2 regions of the Paenibacillus humicola genome follow, and region 1 is predicted to be linked to the other one. Evidence: predicted binding sites of a transcription regulator. Region 1 holds the regulator's gene; the other holds the start of a gene.

Evidence for each region. The regulator LexA, encoded in region 1, represses DNA repair genes until DNA is damaged. The targets are predictions, from matches to a motif close to CGAACATATGTTCG.
Region 2: PD282_RS06540 (DNA polymerase IV) is a predicted target of LexA. The motif match lies at 2,322-2,335, and genes of this name have one in related genera.

Annotation. Positions count from the first base shown of each region.
Region 1 covers NZ_JAQGPL010000001.1:2,289,052-2,293,480, reverse strand. The annotation lists gene PD282_RS10620 (hypothetical protein) at 1-100, opposite strand, end outside; gene PD282_RS10615 (aldo/keto reductase) at 133-1,131, opposite strand; gene PD282_RS10610 (DUF896 domain-containing protein) at 1,240-1,434, opposite strand; gene PD282_RS10605 (LysM peptidoglycan-binding domain-containing protein) at 1,657-2,058, opposite strand; gene lexA (transcriptional repressor LexA) at 2,251-2,871, shown strand; gene PD282_RS10595 (hypothetical protein) at 3,012-3,587, opposite strand; gene glnA (type I glutamate--ammonia ligase) at 3,726-4,429, opposite strand, start outside.
Region 2 covers NZ_JAQGPL010000001.1:1,377,270-1,381,698, forward strand. The annotation lists gene PD282_RS06530 (helix-turn-helix domain-containing protein) at 1-380, opposite strand, end outside; gene PD282_RS06535 (sulfatase family protein) at 611-2,071, shown strand; gene PD282_RS06540 (DNA polymerase IV) at 2,353-3,606, shown strand; gene PD282_RS06545 (YhjD family protein) at 3,603-4,079, shown strand; gene PD282_RS06550 (sugar phosphate isomerase/epimerase family protein) at 4,396-4,429, shown strand, end outside.

The DNA of each region.
Region 1 (4,429 bases):
CGCCTTGGCCGAATTGGATCGGCGACTGGCCCATCTTCTTGCGCCGCACGTTAATTTGTTTTTGGTTTTTCTGAACCTTGCGTTCCCAGGAACGAGACACGTATGCTCCCCCTCAAACTGCTTTAAGCTTCTTTACCACTGACGTTCGATCGGGCGCTCGAATTTCGCGATGAACCGTTTCGGATATTCCGAAGGAAGCGCGCTGACGGCGTCAAGCTTGTCCCACGTTTCCTGCGGCATTTTCCAGCCGGCCGCCCCGATGTTGTCCTCATACTGCTCCAGCGTGCTCGCGCCGAATATCGGCGACGTAATGCCTTTGCGGTGGATCAGCCAATTGAGCGCGACCTGGGCGGGCGTTTTCCCCAGCTCCTTCGCCGCGGCAAGCACCGCATCCAGCACCTCGAAATTATGCTCGTTCGCGCGCAGCGCCCACGAGCTTTCGCCCGTCTTCGCGGTCAGGCGCCCGGAGACCGGCTCCTCCCGGGTGTAGCGTCCGGTCAAAAATCCGCCGCCAATCGGCGCCCACGGAATAACGCCGACGTTCTCCTCGAGGCAAAGCGGCATCATTTCGCGGTCCATTTCGCGGCTGACCAGGCTGTACTGCGGCTGGAGCGAAACGAAGCGTACATAGCGGTTGGCATCGCTGACGGCAAGCGATTTCATCAGCTGCCAGGAATAAAAATTCGAGCAGCCGATATAGCGGACTTTGCCGGCCGTGACGAGATCGTCCAGCGCGCGCAGCGTTTCTTCGATCGGCGTTGCATGATCCCAGACGTGAACCTGATAAAGATCGATATAATCCGTATCGAGCCGTTTTAAACTGGCTTCGACACAATCCATAATATGCTTGCGCGATACGCCGACCCCGTTCGGATGATCCGCGGTGGCGAAGCGCACCTTCGTCGCGAGCACGACCTGCGAGCGGCGGTCCTTGATCGCCTTGCCGACGATTTCCTCCGACCGTCCCGCAACGTACACGTTTGCCGTATCGAGAAAATTGCCGCCCCGGTCGAGGAAACGGTGAACCATCTCGATCGAATCGCTCTCACTGGTCGTATTTCCGAACGACATCGTACCCAGGCAAAGCTCCGAAACGGCAAGTCCGCTTCGTCCAAGCAGCCGATATTCCATCTTCTCTTCTCCTCCTTCTCATGAAAAACCGCCGGCCGTCCGGAGGGACTTCGAAGTCCCTCTGCGGTTTGCCGGATGATAAAATGAGATGCTGCCGAAGCCGCGGCGTCAGTGCTTGATCGTGGAGTCTCCATCCTCGTCCTCGGCCCATTTGATCGCATCGAGCTGATTGCGGAAATTCCGTCTGAAATTGTCCAAATATTTACGGCGCAGCTCGCCTTGTTCGGCAGCTTCCTCGGCCGTCAAACCGACCGTTTTCTGCTTGCGCGACAGCTCGTTGATCCGATCGATCAGCTTTCCCATTTCCCATCGCTCCTTTCTGGCCAGCAAGCGAACATTCCGTCTTTTACTTTGACATTTTTATTCTACCATTGTCAAGAAGGCTTCACTACACGCGAAACGCCCGCATGCCGCGATTGAGAGACAAAAATCGCCCGTCACCGTGAAGCCGGACAGGCTCAGGCGAGGGCGATTCATAAACATGCAGCCAAACCGGAATGCGATGGCGTGTACCGGGACCGGAAATCAATCCGCGGGAACGATTAACGTCTGCCCTGCGCGAATGACGCTTGACCGCAAATTGTTCCGTTCCTTCAGCTCGTAAACGATTTGCCTGACGTCTTCGCCTTCATGCCGGAGCGTGCCGGCAATCGACCACAGCGTATCGCCCGCTCCGACGACAATGACCCTCTCCTGCGCCGTCGGCGCGGCAGGCCGTTCGCCGCTCGCATCCGTGCGCATGAGCGTCAAGCCTGAAAACAATAAAATAACGAGCAGCCCCGCGATGGCAAACTTCATCATAAGCCGCTCCACGCTTCTTACGTTTGCCTTCGGCGCTCCGTCCAGCCTCCGCTGCACTTCCCGTGTGCCGTTCGCAGCCGCACGCTTGCCCTGCGTATTCGAATACGTTGAAATAGTCGTCATCATTCCGCAACACCCCAAACGTTTGTTCTGTTATTTGTTAAACCAACAATAACACGAACGCATGTTTGGAGTCAATACCATTTTAGAACGTCTGTTCGCAGGCTGATGCGAACCTTTGTTTTCTCGAACTTATGTTTGTACGAACTCCGGTTCTGTGTTATAATTTGACACAAATGAACCATTGGAGTGATTCAGGTGTCGAAACTTTCCAACCGCCAGCAGGCGATACTCGAATTTATTAAAACCGAGGTCCGGGAGAAAGGTTACCCGCCTTCCGTCCGGGAAATCGGCGAAGCGGTCGGCCTTGCTTCCAGCTCCACCGTACACGGGCATCTGGATCGTCTGGAGAAGAAAGGGCTGATCCGCCGCGACCCGACGAAGCCGCGGGCGATTGAAATACTGGATTCGGACGAGTCGGAGCTCGCTTTCCCGCTGACCGTCGCCAAGGTGCCCGTCGTCGGGAAAGTAACGGCCGGCCTTCCGATTACGGCCACCGAGAACATCGAGGATTATTTTCCGCTTCCGGCGAGCAAGGTCGGAGACGACAACCTTTTTATTCTGAACGTCATTGGCGAAAGCATGATCGAAGCGGGCATATTGAACGGCGATTACGTTATCGTCCGCCAGCAGCAAACCGCCAACAACGGAGAAATCGTCGTCGCCATGACGGAGGACGACGAAGCAACGGTCAAAACCTTCTACAAAGAGAAGGATCATATCCGGCTGCAGCCGGAAAATCCGACGATGGAACCGATTCGTTTGCGGAACGTGACGATTTTGGGCAAAGTCGTCGGCCTGTTCCGCGATATTCACTAGCGCGAGGACAGCATGGCGAGGGGAAGAAAGAAACGCCTCGGCGCACGGATCGCTCGGAATCCACGTGAAAAAAAGGGAGCCTTGACACGATTCCAGTCGGAATCGCTTCAAGGCTCCCTTTTCTTGTTCTTCGGACGCCATCAGTCGGGAATATCGCGGTACAGCAGGTGGTCGTATTCATATTTGCCCGTTGTAAACCGAAACACAAGGCGGATGCCGGCGGCGTCGACATCCGCCGAACGGAGCGCCGCCGATCGGACATATAAGCGCACCAGCCGGGAAAGCGCCTCCCGCCGGCCTTCCCGAACCGATTTTGCGATTGCCGCTGCGTAACCCGGCGAACAAGACAGCGCTCTGTAAAACGGGAGCACGGCTGCGGCGATTTTCCGGTGGGCCGGAGCGGGAAACGCAAACCGGGCTTTACCGGGCGGAATCGACGTGCCGCATGAATACTGAAGCACCGGCGCCGGAAACGCAAAGTCGATAAAATAGCCGATTCCGTTTGTGGACAAACCGTCCAGCCGCGCCCGCGGAACGACGGATTTCAAAAGCCGCTGCATGCGGTCCGGGTCCAGACCCCGAACGGCAGCCGACCACCGGCAGGCAAACGTGCGGTCCGCAGCGATTTTCCGGTAAAACGGGACTAAATAAGCGGCCGTTCTCCGCAGAACCGCCGGGGGAAGCCGAAAGCCTGCCTGCTTGTTTGACTTGGCCATCTTACGAGCACCGCCTCCATCCTTTTGGTGCATCGTATGCCATGGAAAGACTCCCCGTGCGGAGCATAACACGCAGCCCGCCGTTACACAAAAAAACCCTTTGGCGCCAGGCGCCAAAGGGTTTTTCGTTGTTTCGCATTAATACAGCGTCAAATATTGATCGCGTTCCCACTGATGGACCTGCGTGCGGTACATATCCCACTCGATTTCCTTCAGCTCATAGAAATGCGCAAGCGCATGATCGCCAAGTGCATCGCACACCACTTCATCGCGCAGCAATTCGTCCAGCGCTTCCTTCAGGTCGACCGGAAGGCTTGGGATTCCTTCGTCGATCCGCTCTTCATCCGTCATGACGTAAATATTTCGGTCGATCGGCGTCGGCAGCTGCATTTTGTTGCGGATGCCGTCCAGACCGGCTTTCAGCATGACGGCCAGCGCAAGATACGGGTTTGCGGCCGGATCCGGGTTGCGCACCTCGATACGCGTGCTGAGCCCGCGCGAAGCCGGGATGCGGATCATCGGGCTGCGGTTGCTGGCCGACCAGGCGACGTAGCACGGCGCCTCATAGCCTGGCACCAGACGCTTGTACGAATTGATCGTCGGATTCGTAATGGCGGCGAAGCCGCGCGCGTGGCGCAGGACGCCGGCCATATATTGACGAGCCGTATGGCTGAGGCCGAGCTTGTCGTTTTCGTCGAAAAACGCGTTGTCGTTGCCGCGGAAAAGCGACTGGTGGCAGTGCATCCCCGACCCGTTCACGCCGAACAGCGGCTTCGGCATAAACGACGCATGCAGACCGTGCTGGCGGGCGACCGTCTTCACGACGAGCTTGAACGTCTGGA
Region 2 (4,429 bases), 910 kb from region 1:
AAGGACCGGTACATTTCCCCTTCGCGCATTTCCTCGTACAGCCGCTCGAATCGGCGCTGCAGGTACTGCGGTTTCCGGGGCTTGAAGCGGATGAACTCTTTTTCCTTGAGGAAGGGGATGGATGCCGCGGCGTCCGGGCAGCAGCGGAACAGAACGGAATATTTTTGATGCGGACCCGACAAGTGATTATCTCCGGCCCTTCGGGTACCCTGCGGAATGAAAATCAAATCTCCCTGTTCTCCGGTCCATTCCCTGCCGTCGATCCGGTAAGTGAGGCTGCCCTGCGTTACCAGCACAAGCACGTTGTATTCGATGACCTCCGACTGTGTTCGCCAATTGGGGATAAAATCGTCAAAATGTACAGAACGGATGGCTAGCATAATTCCCCCGAAATCATAACTTTTGTTCTTAATTATAGCGAAAAAGCTTGCCGCGATAAACAATCCCATGACAAGTTTGCGTTGAATCGTACATCAATTATCCGTTCTGTACATCGACAAAGAAATACCCGGGCTCCTATACTGAACTTACATGGCGCGGACAGGAGGTGTCCCGTTCGGCCTGCCGGATCGCGTCAAAAACCTAACACGAACGAAAAGGAGCATGAATGATGCGCGTATTGCTGCTGGACCTGGATTCCACCAGACCCGATCACCTTGGCTGTTACGGCTACCATCGAAATACTTCGCCCAATATTGACCGGATTGCCTCCGAAGGCATGCGCTTCGACAATTATTATACGTCCGATGCGCCGTGCTTTCCGTCCCGAACGGCACTCATGACGGGCAGGTTTGGGATTCATAACGGGGTTGTCGGACACGGCGGCACGGCTGCGGATGTCCGTCACGAAGGAGAATCGCGCGAGTTTCAGAGCAGGCTGGCTGGGGAAAGCTTTCCGGCTTTATTCCGCAAGGCGGGGATGAAAACCGCGCTTGTCAGTCCGTTCGGCGAACGGCACACGGCCTGGACTTTTTACGCCGGCTTCAATGAGATTTACAATACGGGCAAAGCGGGCATGGAATCGGCCGAAGAAGTGACGCCGGTTGTGCTGGACTGGCTGGACCGCAATGGCGGGCAGGACAATTGGATGCTGTACGTGAATTATTGGGACCCGCATACGCCTTACCGCGCACCGGATTCATTCGGCAACCCGTTCGAGAATGAACCGCTTCCTGCCTGGCTCACGGACGAGGTATTTGAGCGGCACCGGGAGATGGTAGGGCCGCACAGCGCCCGCGAGATCAATATGTATAATAACCGGGATTGGCCGGAATATCCCCGCTTTCTCGGCGAGCTGAAGGACGGGGGCGATCTTCGCCGCATGGTGGACGGCTACGATTGCGGCGTGCGCCATATGGATGACAATATCGGCATGATTTTGGACGGCTTGCAAAAGAAAGGCATTCTCGACGATACCGTCATTATCGTGACGGCCGACCACGGCGAGAATATGGGGGAGCTCGGCATCTACGGCGAGCATGGAACCGCCGATCAGGGGACATGCCGGATTCCGATGATTATTCGCTGGCCGGGCCTTACGTCCGGAACGGTCGATTCCGGTCTTCATTACCATCTGGATTTGCCGCCGACGATGGCGGAGCTGATGGGCCGGCAGGCGGCCCCGAGCTGGGACGGCCGGAGCTATGCGGCCTCCATCCTGTCGGGGGAGGATACGGGACGGGACAGTCTCGTCATTTCGCAGTGCGCCCATGTCTGCCAGCGAAGCGTCCGCTTTGGCGATTGGCTGTATATCCGCACGTACCACGACGGCTACCATTTATTCGATAAAGAGATGCTGTTCGATATTAAACAGGACGGACATGAGCAGCATAACCTGGCCGCCCAGCGGCCGGATCTGTGCAGAGAAGCCGTCTATCGGCTGACGGAGTGGCACGACGACATGATGATGTCGATGGATTTCGACGTCGACCCGCTTTGGACGGTGATGCGGGAAGGCGGGCCGTATCACGCAAAAGGGCATCTTCGCGAATATGCGGCCCGGCTTGCCGAGACCGGCAGAGAACAATATGTCGAAGAATTGAGGAGGAGGCACCCGCGGGAACCCCGGTGAAACGGAACCGCAATTTTGCGGCGGCCCCCGGCTCGTAGTATAGCTTCAGATCGACCTTAGAGAAACCTTGACCCGTAGCGGATGAACGTCCCGGGCCAAGGTTTTTTTCTTGTTCCGGGTCCCCTGAAAGGAACCGGAACTTCTTTGTCGATCAAGCATCCCCCGAGTAACCCGGCCCGCGGATAAAATTTTTATCAATTTCCTGATTATTACCTGTATACGAACACCGGTTCTCGTCATATAATAATTACGAACGAACGTTCGTGCGGGGGTGATCGGAAATGGAACGAACGATATTTCTCGTCGACGGCCAGTCGTTTTATGCGTCGGCGGAAAAAGCGGCGCGGCCGGATTTGCGCGATCAGCCGGTGGCGGTCGGCGATCCGGAGCGGAAGGGCGGCATTATACTTGCCGCGTGTCCAATCGCCAAGTCCCGCGGCGTCACGACGGCATCCCGCGTAGGCGAAGCGCTTGGCAAATGTCCGGAGCTCGTGGTCGTCAGGCCGCGGATGCAGACGTATATCACCTTGTCGCTTTTTATCAGCGAAATTTTCTCTTCGTTTACCGACCTGGTCGAACCTTATTCGATCGACGAGCAGTTTCTCGATGTAACCGGCTCGGTTAAATATTTTGGCTCGCCGTACGAAATCGCGCGCCAGATCCAGGAACGGGTGCTGCTTTCGACGGGAATATGGTCGCGCGTAGGCATCGGGCCGACGAAGATCCTCGCCAAAATGGCCACGGACAACTTCGCGAAGAAAAGACCGGATGGAATATTCGAGCTGAATGAGGACAATATCGCAACGGATTTGTGGCCGCTGCCGATCCATCAAATGTTTATGGTGGCCAATCGAATGACGCGTCACTTTAAGCGGATGGGGATCAACACGATCGGCGACATTGCGCGGCTTGATTTCGGCGATTTTAAAACGCTTATGCGGCGTCGGATGGGGCGCCAGAGCGACATTCAGGCCGGCTATTACTGGCAGACCGCACGGGGCATCGATCCGAGTCCGGTCGTGACCGGTATACGATCCCAAATCAAAAACATCAGCCATGGCAAAACGCTGCGGTGGCGGTTATATACGCGGCTCCCGGATATCGAGGTCGTGCTGCTCGAGCTGGTCATTGAGGTATGCCAGCGGGCGCGCCGGTACGGCTATCAGGGGCGTGTCGTATCGGTGGGCGCCGGCGAAACGGACGGGGAGCGGTCGGGCGGTTTCGGCCGGCAGCTGACCCTGCCGCAGCCTACGTCATTGACGCATGAGGTCGCGGCCGCCGCTCTTAAACTGTTTGTGACGCATTGGAGCGGTATGCCGATCAGCCACCTCAGCGTCACCTTATCGCAGCTCTCCGATGACAACGTCTTTCAGTTGACTTTATTCGAGGACCGCGCGCGCATTTACAGCAAAGAGCGTGCCATTGACGATATTAAACGCCGGTTCGGCAGTACCGCGATTATGCGGGCGTCTTCGTTGCTGGAGGCCGCCGTGGCGCGGGAGAGGGCGGAACAGATCGGAGGTCATTATAAATGAGCAAGCTGGACGGGAACGAACGCTGGAAATCGAAAATGCTGCTTACCGAGCACGCGGAACAGTACGACCGGAAGCAGGCCGGCACCGACAAAAAAATGATGACCACCGAGGAGTGGGTCATGGTCCGCGACTATATCCTGCTGCCTCACCTTGAAAAGATCGTGCAGCGGAGCTTGAATGACATCGAGTATTCCGCAAACGTGCTCAAAAGCCTTTATCTGGCCGCCGGCACTCGAATTTTAACGATGATTGCGGAGGACCATTACCGGCTGCGCGGCGAGCTGAAGAAACGGAATATTCGCGTCATTGCCGAGGAACAGGCCGATATGGTCGTGTATCACCGCTGTTATTTCCGCGGTTATGAAGAACGCTTCGGCATGACGCGCGATGTCATGCGGTCCGAAATCAGCACTCGTTTGACCGCCTATACCAAGGAGCTGGTGGCGCGGCTGAAGCTGAAATCCAACCGTTAATCCGGGATTAGGCTCCGATTATTTTTACGGTCATGGTCCGGTGAAAAAGATCTTCTCCAGTTCCCCGTCGTTATTTTTATTCCCGGATTTTAGGAATAACCAAAAATAATACACGAAAAACAAAAATCTCCTCCTTACAAGCTGCAAAGCGAAATGGTTACAATGGGGATGTGCTTGGCATCGACCCATATTCTGTTAGGGCCGGCGGCCTTTTTTGGTGCCCGGTGCTTCATCATGCTGCTCCGGCGGTTTTTATGGGTTACCGAACGAGCTTGAATGCCGGACGCAAACATATCGAACCGAGGGAGAGAACAGGATGAACGTTCAAATTGGAATGCGTATCCCGCCGA